3 regions of the Metabacillus sp. KJ11-3 genome follow, and region 3 is predicted to be linked to each of the others. Evidence: riboswitches for the same ligand, from Rfam matches in the RefSeq annotation. Region 3 holds a riboswitch; each other region holds the start of a gene.
The links. Region 3 has a riboswitch for glycine ahead of gcvT (glycine cleavage system aminomethyltransferase GcvT). Riboswitches for the same ligand answer to the same signal wherever they lie in the genome.
Positions count from the first base shown of each region.

Region 1: linked by a shared signal. The riboswitch ahead of AC0L8O_RS22945 (amino acid permease) and the one ahead of gcvT (glycine cleavage system aminomethyltransferase GcvT) in region 3 are both predicted to bind glycine.
Region 2: linked by a shared signal. The riboswitch ahead of glyA (serine hydroxymethyltransferase) and the one ahead of gcvT (glycine cleavage system aminomethyltransferase GcvT) in region 3 are both predicted to bind glycine.

Region 1 covers NZ_CM147865.1:4,591,380-4,598,308, forward strand. The annotation lists gene AC0L8O_RS22935 (beta-glucoside-specific PTS transporter subunit IIABC) at 1-1,000, shown strand, start outside; gene bglA (6-phospho-beta-glucosidase BglA) at 1,014-2,453, shown strand; glycine riboswitch at 2,779-2,858, shown strand; gene AC0L8O_RS22945 (amino acid permease) at 3,026-4,372, shown strand; gene AC0L8O_RS22950 (L-lactate dehydrogenase) at 4,655-5,584, shown strand; partial or broken gene AC0L8O_RS22955 (L-lactate permease) at 5,621-5,779, shown strand; partial or broken gene AC0L8O_RS22960 (L-cystine transporter) at 6,025-6,929, shown strand, end outside.
Region 2 covers NZ_CM147865.1:3,487,736-3,494,664, forward strand. The annotation lists gene gcvT (glycine cleavage system aminomethyltransferase GcvT) at 1-260, opposite strand, end outside; gene sdaAA (L-serine ammonia-lyase, iron-sulfur-dependent, subunit alpha) at 275-1,156, opposite strand; gene AC0L8O_RS17340 (serine dehydratase beta chain) at 1,156-1,668, opposite strand; partial or broken gene glyA (serine hydroxymethyltransferase) at 1,684-2,933, opposite strand; glycine riboswitch at 3,174-3,275, opposite strand; gene gnd (phosphogluconate dehydrogenase (NAD(+)-dependent, decarboxylating)) at 3,626-4,531, opposite strand; gene zwf (glucose-6-phosphate dehydrogenase) at 4,610-6,118, opposite strand; gene AC0L8O_RS17360 (BCCT family transporter) at 6,618-6,929, shown strand, end outside.
Region 3 covers NZ_CM147865.1:1,157,635-1,164,563, reverse strand. The annotation lists gene AC0L8O_RS06015 (methyl-accepting chemotaxis protein) at 1-139, shown strand, start outside; gene gcvPB (aminomethyl-transferring glycine dehydrogenase subunit GcvPB) at 196-1,653, opposite strand; gene gcvPA (aminomethyl-transferring glycine dehydrogenase subunit GcvPA) at 1,646-2,992, opposite strand; gene gcvT (glycine cleavage system aminomethyltransferase GcvT) at 3,042-4,142, opposite strand; glycine riboswitch at 4,341-4,430, opposite strand; partial or broken gene AC0L8O_RS05995 (DEAD/DEAH box helicase) at 4,750-6,436, shown strand; gene AC0L8O_RS05990 (YqhG family protein) at 6,452-6,929, shown strand, end outside.

The DNA.
Region 1 (6,929 bases), 1.7 Mb from region 3:
AATATTAGTTATCTTCGGTGTTCACTGGGGTGTTACACCTATGGTGCTTGCAAACTTTGATTTATACGGTAGAGATTCTTTCCAAGCGTATCAAACGATTGCCGTTATTGCACAGATCGGGGCAGTGCTTGGTGTTATTCTTAAAGCTAAGAGTCAAGAAGTTCGTAAAGTCAGCGTTTCAGCTGGTGTAACGGGGTTGTTTGGTATTACAGAACCAGCTATTTATGGTGTTACATTAAGATTTAAAAAGCCATTTATCTTCGGTGCTATTTCTGGTGCAGTTGGTGCGATCGTGGCTAGCTTCTTTAATCCTTATTATTTTGCATATGCTGGTCTCCCAGGTCCGCTAACGATTGTAAATGGTATTAATTCAGATTACCCACTGTCTGTATGGGGAATTTTAATTGGGGTTGCGATTGCGATAATTCTACCAGTCGTTTTAATTCAGATTTTTGGCTTTGGTGAGGATAAAGCAAAAGAAGCTGGAAGTGAAGAGTCAATAGAACAAAAAAGCGCAACTCAACAGCAAAGCAATTCTGAAGGAAGCGAGGAATTCGTAGCTGCTCCGTTAACGAGTCAAGTCATTCCACTTTCAGAAGTTCAAGATGAAGTATTTAGTTCAGGTGCTATGGGTCCGGGTGTAGCAATTGAGCCATCGGATAATAAATTATATGCACCATTTGATGGAACAGTTGTCATGGTTGCACCAACGAAGCATGCGATTGGGTTACGTTCAAAATCAGGTGTTGAACTATTGGTTCATATTGGTTTAGATACAGTTAAATTAGAAGGAAAACCATTTAATCTTCATGTTGAAGATGGTCAAAAGTTTACCAAAGGTGATCTACTAATTACCTTTGATAAAGAGTTTATCCAAAAAGAAGGAGTCAAGGTTACGACACCTCTTATTATAACGAATGCACACTCTTACAAAGAAATTATCATTGAAAAATTAAAAGATAGTGTATTAGATCAAAAGCTATTAACGGTTATTAAATAAGGAGGAATTAAGCATGAGTAAATTACCTAAAGACTTTTTATGGGGTGGCGCACTAGCTGCCCACCAATTTGAAGGTGGTTGGAATGCAGGTGGTAAAGGACCAAGTGTTGTTGACGTTATGACAGCAGGTGCACATGGAGTACCGAGGGAAATCACGGAAGAAATTGAAGAAAATAAATTTTATCCGAACCATGAAGCAATTGATTTCTACCATAAATATAAGGAGGATATCGCATTATTTGCCGATATGGGGTTAAAATGTCTAAGAACTTCAATTGGATGGAGCCGTATTTTTCCAAAAGGTGATGAAGCTGAACCAAATGAAGCAGGACTACAATTCTATGATGATGTGTTTGATGAATTGCTAAAATACGGTATTGAGCCTGTTATTACACTATCTCACTTTGAAATGCCATTACATCTAGCGAGAGAGTACGGCGGATTTAGAAATCGTAAAGTAGTAGACTATTTTGCGAAATTTGCGGAAGTTTGCTTCGACCGTTATAAAGATAAAGTGAAATATTGGATGACTTTTAACGAGATTAATAACCAAATGGATGTAAACAACCCAATCTTCTTATGGACAAACTCAGGTGTATTAGTCGGTGAAGATGAAAATGCTAAGGAAGTTATGTACCAGACAGCCCACCATGAACTTGTTGCCAGTGCACTTGCTGTAGCAAAGGGAAAAGAAATTAACCCGGACTTACAAATCGGAGCAATGGTTTCACATGTGCCAATTTATCCTTTCTCTTCTAATCCGGAAGATATCATGCTGGCAGAAGAAGAAATGAGACAACGTTATTTCTTCCCTGATGTTCAAGTTCGCGGTTACTATCCAAGCTATGCATTGAAGGAATTTGAAAGAGAAGGATATCAAATCAAAATGGAAGCCGGCGATGATGAGATTTTAAGAAATGGTACTGTTGATTATTTAGGCTTCAGTTACTACATGTCAACGACCGTTAAAAGTGATGTAAATAATGATAATACCGGTGATGTTGTAAATGGTGGACTACCGAATAGTGTTGAAAATCCATACATTAAATCAAGTGACTGGGGCTGGGCAATCGATCCGACTGGGTTACGATATACACTAAATCGTTTTTATGACAGATATCAAATTCCGTTATTTATAGTTGAAAATGGATTTGGTGCAATCGATGTAATGGAAGAGGATGGCTCTATCCATGATCCGGAAAGAATTCAATATTTAAAATCACATATTGAAGCATTAGAAAAAGCGGTCATATACGATGGCGTTGATTTAATCGGATATACACCATGGGGAATCATTGATATCGTCTCATTCACAACTGGCGAAATGAAAAAACGCTATGGCATGATCTATGTTGACCGTGATAATGAAGGAAACGGATCAATGAAGCGTTATAAGAAAGATTCTTTTGAATGGTATAAAAAAGTAATTGAAACAAATGGTGAACAACTATAGTAACTTGTTTCATTTAGACGAAAAATAGAGGCTTTCTGAGCCTCTATTTTTATTGACCAGGAAACTATAAAATGCCTTTGAACTGTGGATAAGTGCGCGACATCCAGCTCCAGCGCCTAGCCCTTCTAGGGTCTAGCCACAAATGAATTGAAGACAAAGAACGTCTTCTATTCATTTGCGTCTTATTTGCCCGAGGCTGATCAAGGCGCTTGCGCTTTTGTTCTTGACAAGGTAAGTGAATAAGACTAGAATTATAAATTATTTGAGAATAATTTTATGTTAAAACTATAATCGAGCTATGATCGCTATGGATGAAACTATAGCAGGAGCAGCTTCTGGAGAGACTGCGGCATTCCGCAGCGCCGAAGGATTCATAATCTCAGGCAAAAGGACAGAAGAGTATAGAATACCTATTTGTTAAACTAATCATTTTACTAGTACAACAAATACTATTTCATATTCTTATGACCAAGAGATTTGGATGATATCCAATCTCTTTTTTTAATGGATTATGTTTATGCTGCTCATTGTGTCACACAATAGATTGTGGCAAATTTTAAGGAGGAGTAGAATTGGTACAACAAGAATTAAAGAGGGATTTAGCCAATCGGCATGTTCAATTGATTGCCATCGGAGGAACTATTGGTACCGGGTTATTCCTAGGATCTGGTAAAGCAATCCAACTGGCAGGTCCGTCTATTATCTTTGCTTATTTAACTGTGGGTATTGCTGTGTTTTTTATTATGCGGGCACTGGGAGAGCTATTGTTATCTAAAGCTGGTTATCAATCATTTACAGACATCGCCCAAGACTATCTTGGCCCAAGAATAGCGTTCGTGACTGGATGGACTTATTGGTTTTGTTGGATTATGATCGCAATGGCCGATATTATTGCTGTCGGTGTTTATGTACAGTATTGGTTTGATATACCTCAATGGGTACCTGCCATTATTTGTTTGATTATTTTATTAGGGTTCAATCTATTAACGGTTAAGCTTTTTGGTGAATTAGAGTTTTGGTTTGCTTTAATAAAAGTTATAACGATCCTCTTATTAATTGGGGTTGGGGTTATTTTACTTGTGATAGGTTTTAAGACCGATGCAGGGGCAGTTACAATCAGAAACCTGTGGGAACACGGTGGAATCTTTCCAAATGGCATTTCAGGTTTCTTACTTTCCTTTCAAATGGTTTTATTTGCTTTTGTTGGTGTAGAGTTAGTGGGTGTATCAGCAGCGGAAACAGCCAATCCAAGAAAAAATATTCCATCGGCTATAAATAAGATTCCTTTAAGAATACTATTTTTCTACATTGGCTCCATTATTGTTCTGTTATGCATTAATCCATGGACCGAACTGAATGCTGAGGAAAGTCCCTTCGTAAAAACATTTAGCTTAATTGGAATTCCAATTGCTGCCGGTATTATTAATTTTGTTGTATTAACGTCTGCTGCTTCTGCCTGCAATAGTGGAATGTTTTCGACAAGCCGGATTCTATATAATTTAAGCAGGAGTAATCAGGCTCCTGCCAACTTAGCAAAACTAAATAAAAATCATGTCCCTGGTAACGCATTGTTCATATCTACACTTGTCGTATCGGTAGGAGCACTCTTGAGCAAACTTATCCCTGCACAAGCCTTTGGACTCGTATCAACGGTAAGTGCTATTTGTTTTATTTGGGTTTGGGGTGTCATTATTGTTTGTCATTTAAAGTATAAAAAAACATTTCCACAATTACATGCTGAGTCAACGTTTAAAGCACCGTTTACGCCATTTGTTAATTATGTAGTTCTAGCGTTATTTGCTATGATTCTTATTATTATGTTATTTGCTAATGAAACACGCTTGGCATTATTACTGACACCATTATGGTTTATTTTAATATTTGCAATGTATTCATATAGAAGAAAAAAGGCAAGTTAAGGTAACATATGTAGAAGTGAGATTCTCTTTTAAAGTGAATCTCACTTTAAGTTTTTTGTTACAAAAAGGTCTTGAACAAATTGAAATATCATGATATATTCTACATGTGAAATACTTCACAATATATTATTTACAAATATATTTTTGGAACCATTTGTGAAATTATTCACAAATGGTAAGCAACTCAATTAATGAATCTATAATAATCACTAAGAAAATTTTTTTATTAAATTATGTGAAATATTTCACAAATTTACAACGCAGCTTCTGGAGGAAAATCAAATGAATATAACATTAGGGAATAAGATTGTATTAGTAGGTAGTGGTGCTGTTGGTTCAAGTTATGCTTATGCATTATTAAATCAGGGCTTATGTGATGATTTGGTCATTGTTGATCTGGATGGAGAAAAGGCAAAAGGGGATATTATGGATTTAAACCATGGTATTGCCTATGCACCTACTCCTATGAACATAAGATACGGTTCATATAAGGATTGTAAGGATGCCGCCCTCGTGGTTATCTGTGCAGGTGCCGCGCAAAAGCCTGGAGAAACAAGATTAGAACTTGTGAATAAAAACGTAAAAATTTTTAAATCTATTGTTGAAAGCATTATGGATTCCGGGTTTAATGGTATCTTCTTAGTTGCAACAAACCCAGTCGATATTCTAGCTTATGCAACTTGGAAATTCTCTGGTCTTCCTAAAGAAAGAGTGATAGGTTCTGGAACTATTTTAGATTCTGCGAGATTTCGTTATTTAGTAGGAAAAGAATTTGATACAGCACCATTAAGTGTTCATGGATATATTATTGGAGAGCATGGTGACTCTCAATTCCCGGTTTGGAGCAGTGTAAATATTGCTGGAACACAGGTTGCAAAAAGGTTATCTGAGGAGAGGAAGGAAGCGATCGCAGTCGAGGTGCGTGATGCTGCCTATGAAATTATTAAAGCAAAAGGTGCCACATATTATGGCATAGCAATGGGGCTAATAAGAATAACGAAAGCCATCTTAAGAAATGAACATGTTGTCCTACCTGTTGGAGCACTAGTAGAAGGGGAATATGGACATCATGATGTTTTTATTGGAATTCCGTCTGTGATTACAAGATACGGCGTTAAAAAGATTGTTGAACTATCACTGACTCAGGATGAAAAAGAGAAGCTTACTAAATCTGTCCAAACCGTAAAAGAGATACAAAATGCAGCCATATAATTTGATTCACATCTTTGACCCATTGGGGGAAACATTATGTTAATGGATACTTTCAATCCTTTTAATAATCTTGGACTTTCAGCATTAATGGCAGCAATTCCTATCCTGTTATTTCTGGTATGCATAACTGTCTGAAAAATGAAGGGAATCCATGCTGCACTATTAAACATAGCCGTTACTTTTCTTATTGCACTTACCCTATTGTTTAAAAAATAAAGTGCAGTTCCTCCTGCAAATTCAAGTCTCTTAGGAATTCATAATCCAAAGAGACTTTTTTAATTTATACTTTTAGAAGAGTATTTAGAAAGGTAATCGGGTAATGAAGTAAGGATAACTCGAATAAATTCTTTATTATGTGCCAATCTCAGCATTTCCTACTTTACATATAGGAATTATGGTGATAATATCTCTATTGTTATATTAAAAAAGGAAGTGAAGAAATGTATATATTCGTCATTCTTAATATTATTATCATGTTATTACTTATTTTTGGTTTATATACTATGCAGAAAAAGCATCTCTCTTTTTCAAAAAGAGTATTTACAAGGCCTGGGATTAGGTGTCCTGTTTGGATTGGGGTTACAGTTTGCCTATGGAATAGAATCGGAAGCTGTTTCAACATCGATTGATTGGTTCAATATAGTTGGAAGCGGGTATGTAAGCTTCCTAAAAATGATTGTTATGCCTTTAGTTTTCATATCTATTCTTTCTGCTTTTACAAAATTAAAGATGGAAAACAATCTTGGAAAAGTTAGCGGATGGATCCTGGGAACACTAGTTGGTACAACAGCTATTGCTGCTGCTGTAGGAATTGCTTCAGCATTATTGTTCAATTTGGAAGCTGTACAAATTGATCAGGGAGAAGCAGAACTAGGCAGAGCAGCTCAATTAGAAGAACAAGTTGTTTCTGTTCAAGATATGACGATACCTCAACAAATTGTTTCGTTAATTCCTACTAATCCATTCTTGGATCTAACAGGAGCAAATCCAACATCAACAATATCTGTCGTTATTTTTGCTGCTATTCTTGGTATTGCATTTTTAGGAATTAGACGTAAGGAACCGGTATATGCTGAAAAATTTGCAGATATTGTAGAGACTTTTTATAAATTGATTATGCGTGTTGTTACCTTGATTTTAAGACTGACTCCTTATGGTGTGTTGGCATTAATGACAAAAGTAACAGCAACAAGTGATTATCAAGCAATTTGGAAGCTGGGTAAATTTGTTTTGGCATCCTATGCTGCCTTAATTGTTATGTTTATTATTCATTTACTTATTTTAGCAATAGCTGGTTTAAATCCGGTGACTTATGTGAAGAAGGCTTTTCCAGTACTTGCATTTG
Region 2 (6,929 bases), 2.3 Mb from region 3:
TGCGCCTGATTGGTGTGAAGCTTTGTCATATCATTTGTGACTAGAGTGTTTATAAAACTTTCTGCATCCTTCCCTTCAATTAACACCTCTCCCATGTGAGAAACATCAAAAAGCCCTGCTTTTGTTCGAACAACCTGATGCTCTTCCAAAATACTTGAATATTGGACTGGTAATGCCCATCCTCCAAAATTAATCACCTTTGCACCATAATTTTTATATATGTCAAATAGCAGTGTTCTTTTTAATAATGTTGTTTCCATTCTTACACCTCCACTTACGTTTTTTTACAAAATAATCTATCTTTTACTTGAGTACCTGTTTCTGTTGTTGCTAGCCCACCAAGTGCGGTTTCCCTTAAGGTTCGTGGCATTTCTTTTCCAATATTATACATGGCCTCAATGACCTCATCGCAGGGGATCCGGCTTTCGACACCAGCAAGAGATAAATCTGCCGCTGAAAAGGCGATTGATGTTCCAATGACATTTCGTTTAATACAAGGTACTTCAACAAGTCCTGCAACAGGATCACATACTAAGCCTAGTAGTGATTTCAAGGCAATAGCAGTCGCGTTTACGGCTTGTTCCGGAGTGCCTCCTTTCATCTCGACGATTGTTCCAGCAGCCATAGCTGTTGCAGATCCTACTTCTGCTTGACAGCCTCCTGCTGCTCCTGAAATAAAGGAGCGATTTGCAATGACGTAACCTAGCATGCTTGCCGTAAACAAACCCGTAACTAGCTCTTTATTAGAATAGTGATCATTTTTCTTCAGTGAAAACAATACACCAGGTAAGATTCCAGCTGCTCCCGCAGTCGGAGTCGCAACAATTACTCCCATTCGCGCATTGCTTTCAGATGTTGCTAATGAATAAGTCATTGCATCGCTAATATAGTTTCCCGAAAGTGATTTACCTTGTGTCGAATACTCATACATTTTCACAGCATCACCGCCAGAAATACCACTTGGTGCAGCTGAGCGATCTTTTACACCGTTGTCAACGGCTTCCTTCATTTTTATTAAACGCTCTTCCATCATTCGGAAAATGGTTTCTTTCTCTTTTCCGGACTTTTCCATCTCCAACATCAACATCATTTCACCTATGGTTTTTTGTTCACTCTGACAAGTAACAATCAACTCTTTCATGGACTGAATGTTCATTAAAGTAACCCCGGGTACACTTTCCTGCATTGTTGAAACTCTTTGATAAGGGCTGCGTGGTCATCATCTGTGCTTAGTCGAATATCAACCATCTCTTCGTTGATCATAAAGATTTTTGATATACCGCCCCCAAGTGATACACCACCAACCTTTACAACGCAATGATCACGCTTCGCTATTACAACCGTTGTATTTGGATGGGGAAAATAGTCGCAGTGAACTTCAAATTCCAACTCGTACTTTACCCCATTCTTTTCTGCTAATTCTAATGATTGTTTAATACGCAAATCATCTGTTCTTAGCCCAATCAAGCCACCAATCAATGCTTTATCAGTTCCATGACCTTGATAGGTTTCAGCAAAGGAATCGTAAAAAATAATCTTAGCCTCTTCTGGACATCCACCTACCAACTCATGAATAAATTTCCCTATTGATACCACTCCTGCTGTATGAGAGCTTGAGGGGCCTACCATGATTGGACCAATAATGTCAAAACAACTCTGAAATTCCATGATGTTCACACTCCTCTAAACATGAATTGGTTGTTGAAACAAAGGATACGTCCCGCAAATAACTTTCGTTGTTTCTCTTGCTTTTTCTAGGACAGCTATTTCCCCTTTACTCTTTAAAACTTCAGCGATTATTTCACCAATTTTCACCATCTCTTCCCATTGCATTCCACGAGTTGTTAGTGCAGCAGTCCCCATACGAATGCCGCTAGTCACAAACGGGCTCTCTGGATCGTATGGAATCGTGTTTTTATTAGCTGTAATACCTGCTTCTTCCAATAATTTTTCAGCTTCTTTACCGGTTAAGCCCCATGGGCGAACATCTAATAGGACAATATGGTTATCTGTACCTTCAGAAACAAGTGTTGCTCCTTCATTTTTTAATGTTTCACTTAGAATTTTTGCATTAATAATTACTTGCTTGGCATAAGTGTTAAAGCTGGGCTGAAGCGCTTCATTAAAGGCAACTGCTTTAGCTGCAATGATGTGCATCAGTGGTCCACCCTGAATACCTGGGAAAACAGCCTTATTCACAGCTCTTATGATTTCTTCATCATTTGTTAAAATAATCCCACCGCGCGGTCCTCTCAAGGTTTTGTGTGTCGTGCTTGTTACGACATCTGCATATGGAATTGGTGATGGATGAAGACCCGCAGCAACAAGTCCTGCAATATGCGCCATGTCGACCATAAATTTCGCCCCAACTTGATCAGCAATGTTTTTAAAGCGTTTAAAGTCAATCGTTCTTGGATAAGCACTTGCCCCTGCAATAATTAACTTTGGTTTCTCTTTTTTCGCAATGTTTTCTACTTCATCATAATCAATCAAGTGAGTATCTTCTCTTACACCGTAGGACACAATGTCAAACCATTTACCCGATATGCTGACAGGACTTCCATGTGTTAAGTGACCACCATGGGAAAGATCCATTCCCATCACTTTATCTCCTGGCGTTAGCAATGCGTAAAAAACAGCTAAATTAGCTTGTGCACCCGAGTGCGCTGAACATTCGCATATTTAGCCCCAAATAATTTCGTTAGACGCTGAATCGCTACTTGCTCGGCTACGTCAACAAACTCGCACCCGCCATAATAGCGCTTTTCTGGATAACCTTCTGCATACTTATTTGTCATGATGCTTCCCATTGCTTCTAAGACATCTTCGCTAACAAAGTTTTCTGATGCAATTAACTCTAGCGTTTGATGCTGGCGGCTCTTCTCCTGCTCAATCACTTCAAAAATGATAGAATCTTTTTTTTGCAAACCCATATTTTTTTCCTCCTTGAAGACAGATCAGTTTTCTTTAAAAGTCAGCTACTAGTCTTCTTTTCTAAAAAAACTGTTTAACATAGGATGCTTCACTACCTTTTTGTACACAAAAAGGACAGAAAGGGGTAGTGTAGCGTCAGCTCCCCTTCTCTGTCCTTTTACCTGAGAGTTTAAACTCTATCATTCTTAGAGTCTTCCCCTTTGGTGGCGTCATAACCATATACGCGCTCTCCAGAGTTGCGTCCAGTTGTAGTTCCATCTACCTGAGAGATTTATTCCAAGGGTATTTTTGGAACTTGCTCCTTCGGTGGCGTGTTTCTTGCACTCTCCCACAACTGTCATCCGCTCTTATTCACTTACTAATATATTGTAATCTCCATTTGGAAATTTAAACCAGTGCTAGAAAAACCTTAGCAACCGCTACATTTGAGAACTCAGGATGTAGATCGATAACGAAATGCTCATTTGGTATTTACATACAGACGGCTCCACTTTTTATGGAAAGCATTTGAATGTTTTCTTGGCTTACCTTCCCCTTAATCATAATAGAATAATTAAATAATAATTTAATGGCTTAATAGTATAATACTGTTTCTTTTCAATCATGTATAACGGTTAAAAATGATACTAGCTATCATTATTTAAAATATAAAGTTTCACTCAATTCCTATCCAGCTAATTACCTCTTCAACTCATTGATTCTCTCTACTATTTTCTACAGCATGCCCACCAAATTCCGAACGGAGAGCAGCTACGACTTTTCCAGTAAAGGTGTCTTCTTCAAGTGAACGATAGCGCATTAGTAAAGATAATGCGATGATAGGTGTCGCCGTTTGGAGATCGAGAGCCGTTTCAACTGTCCATTTCCCTTCTCCTGAAGAGTTCATAATACCTTTAATATCTTCTAATTTGGAATCTTTTGAAAAAGCACGTTCCATTAACTCCATAAGCCATGAACGAATAACTGAACCATGATTCCACACTTTTGCTACATTCTCATAATCATAATTGAATTCACTTTTTTCTAAGACTTCAAATCCTTCTCCAATGGCTGCCATCATTCCATATTCAATCCCGTTATGAACCATTTTTAAAAAGTGTCCACTACCAGCTTCCCCGGCATACAAATAACCATCTCTTACTGCTGTATCTCGGAAGATAGCTTTAACATATTCCCAAGTATCCTTATCACCACCAACCATATAACAAGCTCCATTTCGTGCTCCTTCCATTCCTCCGGAAGTCCCAACGTCCATGTAGCTAATTCCGTATTCTCTTAGTTGGTTATATCGTAGAATTGTTTTTTTATAATGGGAATTTCCTGCATCAATCACAATATCACCATTATCCAGTAATGGGATAAGTTCATTTATGATCGAATCAACAACTGAATGAGGGACCATTAACCATAGAACCCTTGGCTGTGGTAATAAATTCACTAATTCAGTTAAATTCGATGCACCTCTAACTCCATATTTCCCCATTTCTTCAACAACCTGTTGATCTAAATCAAAGGCTTTAACTTTATAATGATGATCGATTAAGTTTTTTGATAAGTTTATTCCCATTTTACCTAATCCAATTAAGCCAATCTCCATCCAGATGCTCCTCTCTATACTTCGTACTCATTCATCATTCATTTCCATGCAATATGGTGTTTTAACCTTATGAAACTATTAAATCCATTCAAACCCATCTGCCTCTAATAAAGAATCTGCGGCATCTGGTCCCATTGAACCTGAGTCATAATGATGAAGTGGAACAAGGTTCTCTTTAAATGCCTCCAATACTGGCTGTACCCATCTCCATGTTAATTCTACTTCATCCCAATGAACAAAAAATTTCGATTCACCTCTTAAGGCATCAAATAACAAAAGCTCATATGCTTCAGGTCCATTAGCTACTTTAGAAGAAAAATCAATATGGATTGGTTCCGTTGAATTTGTTAATGGGTTTTTCATATTTATTTTTAAACTAACCTTTTCCTCAGGATTCACTGTAATTACTACCTGTATAGGAACGATCATTTTCTCTTTAAATACTTCTAAACTCTTTAATTCTTCTTTGAACTTAATCACAATTCTCGTTGATTTTTCTTTCATTCTTTTACCAGTTCGAATATAAAAAGGTACTCCAGTCCAGGTACAATTATCAATCCACATACGGGCTGCAACAAAAGTATCATTGTCTGAAGTACGGCTAACTCCTAACTCTTCCCTGTAACCAACAACCTTACGATTATGAATTTCTCCTGGACCATATTGTGCACGAATAATATTGTTTTCGACTTCGAGTTTTTGTAGAGGTCTTAGTGATTCAATAATTTTTCTTTTTTCATTTACGATTACATCGGCATCTACATTATTTGGGATATTCATAGATGTCATCATTAAAAGTTGCATTAGATGATTTTGAACCATATCACGTATTGCTCCCGCTTGATCATAGTACCCTGCACGTTCCTCCACTCCAACTGTTTCACTAGCAGTAATTTGAACATTTGCAACATAGTTACTATTCCAAAGTTCTCGGAATAAAGAATCTTTAAAGTCATAAGATTCCAAGTTTTGAACCATCGGCTTACCAAGATAATGATCAATACGATAAATCTCTTCTTCGTTAAACTCATGAACTAATTTATTATTTAGCTCTTGCGCTGTTTTTAGATCATGTCCAAAAGGTTTTTCAATAATAAGTCTTCTCCAGCCCTTAGTAGAACCAAATCCAGTCTTATTTAGGTTTCTTGCAATGTCTTCAAAATATTCAGGTGAAACAGACAAGTAAAACAATCGATTCTCAGGAATACCAAACTGCTCCTCTTGAGTTTTTACAGTTTCAAACAATTTGGTATATCCCTCACATTCAGTTACATCAAGACTTTGATATGAGAAGTAGCTAAGAAATTCAGATAATTTTTCACCATCGATATTTGATACTCTAGAATACTCATAAATTGAATTTTTTACATGCATTTGGAATGAATAATCAGATAGTTTCTTTTTCCCTACACCAATAACAGAAATACAATGAGGTAAACGATTAACTAGATAAAGTTGATATAATGCCGGAAATATCTTCCTTTTGGCTAAATCCCCTGTTGCTCCAAACAATATAAAGCTTACAGGCTCTAACCTTAATTTTGTATTAGAGTTATACCCTTTAGTGTTAAAAACCTGTGAGATCATTACCTCATTCATTTTTTCTCCTCCTCTTTGGTAAACATTAACTCAATCGTTCGATAAATAAAGTATAAAATCTGCAAATATAAAATATAAGTACGCACTTTATTATCATCTAGTATTGAAAAGTATACTTGAAGGATTATTTATCATTCATGACATCACTTCATACTTCTTTCAATTTGATATTTAGTAAGAAGAAACTTTTCCCGCTAAAATATTCCGTTACATTTCCTACCAAATCTATTGTGTAAAACCTCTAATCTAATATAAAAATGTACTTAACTATTTCATATAAATATACAAGGAGTTGACGTTATGCTTTCCAACTATTTAATTGATTTTTAGTTATTAGGTTACCTCAAAGAATATGCACATAAAGTCTTGACCAGGAGTACTAGCACCTATTCACCTCAATGATGCTTGTCATCGAATGTAATATATTTATTTTCCACAACAAAAAATGAAATTGGCGATAGAATCTAAACGAAAAGGAGAGATATGGATGAAAACCAAGCATTTATATTTAAACAGCTTATTTTTTATTTCGATCTTACTAACTTGCATATTTATTATTTGGGGAATTTTTTTCACTGAAAATATGAACAACATTACGTCAGTATTATTTGAAGCTACTGTTTCAAACTTGGGATGGATTTATGTTGCTGGAGCATTTTTCTTTGTCATATTTTCCTTTTATCTAATGTTCTCAAAGTATGGTAAAATCCGACTCGGTAAGGAAACTGATAGACCTGAATTTTCAACAAGCTCTTGGCTAGCGATGTTATTTGGCGCAGGTACAGGAATAGGAATTATT
Region 3 (6,929 bases):
AAAGCAAATGGCAGACTCAATTAAGGAAATGGATAAGATCGGTAGTGATCAAGCAACATCCATGCAGCAAATTTCCAACTCAGTAATAGAAATTGAACACCTTTCAAAACGTCTGAATGAATATGCACATAAATTATAATGACTTGAAAAACATTACAAAAAATGACCTACAAACAAAGTAGGTCATTTTCACGTTTATCGCTGATATTTTAAGATTGGCTTTCTTGCTGCCGTTGTTTCGTCCAATCTCTTTACAACAGTTGTGTGCGGTGCTTCCTGCACAACTTCTGGTGTTTCTTCTGCTTCTTTTGCGATCTGAATCATTGCATCAACAAATGCATCAAGCGTTTCCTTTGATTCTGTTTCGGTTGGTTCGATCATGATACACTCCTCAACGTTTAACGGGAAATAAATCGTTGGAGGATGATAACCAAAGTCAAGTAACCTCTTTGCAATATCAAGTGTGCGAACACCTAATTTCTTCTGACGTCTACCTGATAAAACAAACTCATGTTTACAATGTTGATTAAATGGGAGATCATAATATGGTGCGAGACGGCGCATCATATAGTTGGCATTTAACACAGCATATTCTGTTACAGCCTTTAAGCCGTCAGGACCCATTGTACGGATATACGTATATGCTCGGACATTGATCCCGAAGTTCCCGTAGAATGGCTTCACACGACCTATCGAATTAGGTCGGTTGTAATCAAAATGATAACCTTCTTCTGTTTTTATTAATACAGGCTTCGGTAAATACGGGATTAAATCAGCTTTCACACCTACCGGACCAGAACCAGGACCACCGCCACCATGAGGACCAGTAAATGTTTTATGAAGATTAAGGTGAACAACGTCAAATCCCATATCACCTGGTCTCGCTTTACTTAAAACAGCATTTAAGTTAGCTCCATCATAATAAAGCTTACCGCCGGCATCATGAACAATTTGAGCCATTTCCAAAATATGTGCTTCAAATAATCCCAACGTATTTGGATTTGTTAACATTAAAGCAGCTGTTTGATCATCAACTACACGGCGTAAATCCTTCAAATCCACTAATCCATTTTCGTCTGACTTAACTGTAATTGTCTCAAAACCTGCTACTGTAGCAGATGCTGGATTTGTACCATGTGCTGAGTCAGGAACAATGACCTTTGTTCTTTTCGTATCATTGTTTGCTTCATGATAGGCACGAATCATCATAAGACCAGTCCACTCCCCATGAGCACCTGCCGCAGGTTGAAGAGTAACTTCGTCCATTCCCGTAATTTCTTTTAAATGCTCCTGTAGATCAAATAGCAACTCCATTGCTCCCTGTACTGTTGACTCGTCCTGTAGAGGGTGGATATGTGCAAGACCTGCAATACGCGCAACATTTTCATTGATTTTCGGGTTATATTTCATCGTGCATGAACCTAATGGGTAAAAACCGGAATCAACTCCATGGTTCCGCTTCGATAAAGCTGTGTAATGTCTCATAATATCCAGCTCTGACACCTCAGGGAGCAATGCCTCTTCTGTACGAATATAATCAGCAGGAATTAGTTCATCTAATGACAATTCATCGACTTCAAGCTCTGGTAAGCTATACCCAATACGTCCTTCTTTGCTTAATTCAAAGATTAATGCTTGATCTTGATTACTCATTGTCATCCCCCAATTCCTTCACAAGTGTGTCAATTTCGTCTTTTGTTCGCAGCTCTGTCACCGCAATCAGCATATGATTTTCAAAAACTGGATCTACTTTTCCTAAATCATAACCACCTATGATGCCCTTTTCTAAAAGCTGTTTGTTGACCTCTGAAATAGGTTTAGAAAGCTTTATAACAAACTCATTAAAGATTGGTTGATCGAACGGAATCTCTAAACCCGCTTTTAAACAGGCTCTTTTTGCATAGTTGGCTTTTTGGATATTTTGAATCGCCATTTCCTTAACACCCTTTTTCCCTAAAGCTGTCATAGCTACAGAGGCAGCAAGAGCGTTTAATGCTTGATTTGAGCAAATATTAGAAGTCGCTTTATCTCGTCGAATATGCTGTTCACGTGCTTGAAGTGTTAAAACAAACCCGCGTTTTCCGTTTTCATCTGTTGTTTGACCAACAAGTCGCCCTGGAACTTTACGTAGTAATTTCGTTGTTACAGCAAAATAACCGCAATGTGGTCCTCCAAATGCTGTAGGAATTCCAAATGGCTGCGCATCACCTGCAACAATATCAGCACCAAACGCTCCCGGAGGTGTTAATGCACCTAAAGCAAGAGGGTTTGATGAAACAATAAACATACTTTTACCAGTATGTGCAACCGGCTCAATCTCTTTTAATGGCTCAATTGAACCAAAAAAGTTTGGATATTGAACTAAAACCGCTGCTACATCCTCATCCATTTCTTGCTTTAATGCCTCTATATCTGTTACACCGTTTTTAACAGGAACCTCGATCACTTCAATATATTGGCCTGCTGCATATGTCTTTACCACATCACGTGTTTCCGGATTAACAGCCTTCGAAATAAGGACTTTCTTCTTTTTGGTTTGTCCTGCTGCTAGCATTGCTGCTTCAGCCAACGCTGTTCCACCATCATACATGGATGAGTTCGCCACATCCATTCCGGTTAGCTCACAAATCATCGTTTGAAATTCAAAGATTGCCTGTAGTTCCCCTTGAGAAATCTCAGGTTGATAAGGAGTATATGCCGTGTAAAATTCCGAGCGGGATATCACATGGTCAACAATAATTGGCATGTAATGATCATAAACTCCTGCACCTAGGAATGAAGCATTCTTGCGTAAATCATTATTTTTTGCTGCAAGTTGTGATAATTCTTTAAGGAGCTCTGTTTCAGATTTTGCTTGTTTAATCTTATACTCTCCCTTAAAACGAACACTCTCAGGAATATCCTGAAAAAGCTCATCTACTGTTTGAACACCAATTGCTTGAAGCATTTCCTGCTTGTCTTGCTCTGTCATTGGTAGGTAACGATGATTCATAGCTAAAAATCTCCTCTCAGATTCCATTCGGATATATAAGTTAGCGTCATTATTTGGATCTTTTATAAAAAGGTGTAGCAACCACTTTAGCCTTTAAGCGTTTTTTCCTAATTTGCACTTCGATTTCTGTACCTAGTTGTGTAAATTCAGATTTTAGTAGAGCTAAACCAATATTCTTCTTTAAAGTCGGGGATTGAGTTCCTGTTGTAACAACACCTATTAATTCTCCACCTGCAAAAACCTCATAGCCATGGCGTGGAATCCCTTTTTCCAACAACTCAATTCCAATTAACTTACGAGCTGTTCCCTTTTCCTTTTGTTTCGTTAAAACGGCTTTTCCGTTAAACTCTGCTTCTTTGTTCGTTTTCACCGCAAATCCAATACCCGCTTCTATAGGAGTTATATCTTTTGATAGCTCTTGACCATACAAAGGTAACGCTGCTTCAAAACGTAATGTATCTCTGGCACCAAGTCCACATGGAATAACCCCTTTACTTTTACCGGCCTCAAGGATGTTTTCCCATAACGTTACAGCATCATTTGAATCACAATATAACTCAAACCCATCCTCACCTGTATAACCTGTTCTTGAAATTAGCACATCAACACCAGCAATTTTTATGCCATTCTTAAACTTAAAGAACTTGATCTCAGATAAATCTGTATCCGTTAATGTTTGGAGAACCTCTTCAGCCACTGGTCCTTGCAGAGCAAGAAGAGCATATTCTTCCGATTTGTTTACAATTGAGACATTCCCATTCTTATTGGATACTAGCCACTTCAGATCTTTTTCAATGTTCGAAGCATTAATCACAAGTAAATAATCATTTTCCGCTCTTTTATAGATAAGTAAATCGTCCACTGTTCCGCCATCTTCATAGCACATAGCTGTATATTGAGCGCCTCCAGACTTAAGTAGAGACACATCATTTGTTACAACCTTTTGTAAAAAAGCTAAACTATCTTCCCCTCGAACCTCGACCTCTCCCATATGTGATACGTCAAATAACCCTGCTTTTGTTCGAACTGCTTCATGTTCATCCTTAATAGAAGTAAATTGAACAGGTAAATCCCAGCCTCCAAAATCAATTGTCTTGGCACCATACTCTTTATAAAGATCGAATAAAGGTGTTCGATGTAGTTCTGACATGTGGACTACTCCTTCCGTTTTTAAAAAATGCATCAAAAAAAGGACATAGAACTCCCATTTACATATGGAAGTCTCTGTCCTTTTTACCTGAAAGTTTACCTTATGGATGATGATGACTAAAAAAAGACATACTACCACCTCATACGGCTTTCCCCTTTGGTAGTTTACGTGAACTCACGCAAACACTCTCCAGAGTCGCGTCAAATAAGAGTCTTTTTGCCTGAGAGATTCACAATTGTTTGCTCCTTCGGCGCTATAATTAGCTATAGTCTCTCCCCTTATTCTCATCCGCACATATTTTGTTTTTGTGTTGGTTATACTACTAAAACTTGAATTATGACATTTGACATTTTAAACATTTGCATTTCATAGCGAATGAAAGCGTTAAGCTGACTGAAAGATATGAAAATGATGAACTTTCTTACTAACATCCTACCATGTGAGCAGACTTTCGACAATCATTTTTTATCTTAACATTAAAATTATTTTCAAGTTAAATGTTCGGTTTTTATCGATTAAATTATATTTTTATATTGTTTTTCACATATTACAAGAAAAATCGTGAACATTCTAAATAAGTAATTATCACGAAAGGACTGTCTTTACAATGAATATAAAGACGAACTTCGATTCTTCCTGGCAGAATGGGTTTCTAGAAAAATTAGAAAATGATGGTCCGTGGGCAAATTGGGAGCTGTACAAGCTTGCCTATGAAGTACAAAAAAATACACAAGTACCATCATTTGAAGGTTTACAAGCTCCAAAGCACTTGCCACACTTTACACCCCTACCTCATCAGTTGGAGGTAGCACAACGAGTAGTGGAAAACATGAATGGAAAAGCGATCCTTGCTGATGAAGTTGGTTTAGGGAAAACAATTGAAGCAGGTCTCATTTTAAAAGAATATATGATTCGGGGACTGGTCAAAAAAGTACTCATTCTCGTCCCGGCATCACTTGTTTCACAATGGGCCCGTGAATTAAATGAAAAATTTTTTATCCCTGCGGTAGAACAAAAGAAAAGCTATGTGTGGGAAGCATGTGATGTTGTTGTTTCGTCTATTGATACAGCTAAAAGAAGCCCACACCGAGACATTGTCTATAACCAGAACTATGATTTAGTCATTATTGATGAGGCACACAAGCTAAAAAATAATAAAACAAAAAACTATGAATTTGTTCAAAATTTAAAGAAGAAATATTGTTTACTATTAACAGCAACACCTGTTCAGAATAGAGTAGAAGAAATTTTCAACTTAGTATCTTTATTAAAGCCGGGTCATCTAGGGAACGAAGCCTATTTTTCAGATGTTTTTTCTGCGAAGGAGCGTTCAATCGAAGACCATGAGCAATTACGTGAGCTCATTAATAAGGTTATGATCCGAAATCGACGCGGTGACACAGGTATTGATTGGCCAAAGCGTAATGTTGAAACAGTACCGATTGAATTTTCTGAAACGGAACAACATCTATATGACACAATCACTGCTCTAAAGTCATCTTCACAATATGCTGCAAATACCTTCTCTATCATGACCCTACAGCGGGAAGCCTTGCAGTAGCCGCGAAGCTGTCTATATGACGTTAAAAAAAATGCTTGATCGGCCCGATGAAGAGGAACCAGCCCTCGCTAATGAAGTGATCAAAGATATTATGATGGCCATTGACGGTGTTACTCAAAACTCGAAAGCATTAAAGGTAGTAGAGTTGATTAAGCAACTGGATGATAAAGTCATTATTTTCACCGAATATCGTGCAACACAATTTTATTTACAGTGGTTTCTTCAGCAGCACGGCATTACGTCTGTTCCTTTTCGTGGCGGCTTTAAAAGAGGAAAAAAAGATTGGATGAAGGAACTCTTTAAAAATCGTGTTCAGGTACTAATTGCAACAGAAGCCGGTGGTGAAGGAATCAACCTTCAATTTTGTCATAATATTATCAATTATGATTTACCATGGAACCCAATGCGATTAGAACAACGAATTGGCCGTATTCACCGTTTAGGACAAGAACAAGACGTTAACATATACAATATGGCAACCAAAAACACGGTTGAAGAACATATATTAACTCTTTTATATGACAAAATACATTTATTTGAAAAAGTCATTGGTGACCTTGATGAAATTCTCACTCGATTAGAAATAAAAAACTTTGAAGAACATATACAAGACATTATGTATCATTCAAAAAATGACAGAGAAATGAAAATTAAAATGGAGAATTTAACATCTATTCTTGATTATGCACAAGCTTCACAAGAACAACGTAAAGCAGCAAGCGGAGATAAGTAGAAAGGCGGCTAAAGTATGCAGCAAGAGCAAATTCATCACTTTTTAGAAAGTTTTTTCACATCCAACTCCTGTGAAGTTCTTGAAAACAAAGAAGGATATATAACCGTACAACTTACAATTGAAATGGATAAGCTGTTAATGAACAGACCTTTTTACTGGCATTACCTTGAAAAAACAAACGGGGTCCCAAACCCAATGAAGCTTACGCTCATCACAGACCAGAATCGTGCACCAAAAGACCTGAAAGGTGAGGTTATGCATTTTGGAGCCCCTCGCCTTCACCAAATTTTTCAATCAACAAAAGAGTTAGGAAGCTATATCAGACTTTTTGAGTACGTCAAACCACATGGAGGAAATGTTCCCCTCCACCCCTGGATCGGAGTCAATATTATGGTTTCCTATCAATGTGATATGAAGAAAGATCAACTCTATTCCATCGGGTTACACTTAGTAAGTGGAGTGCTAGTCGAAAACTTCCAAGAAAAACTAGAAA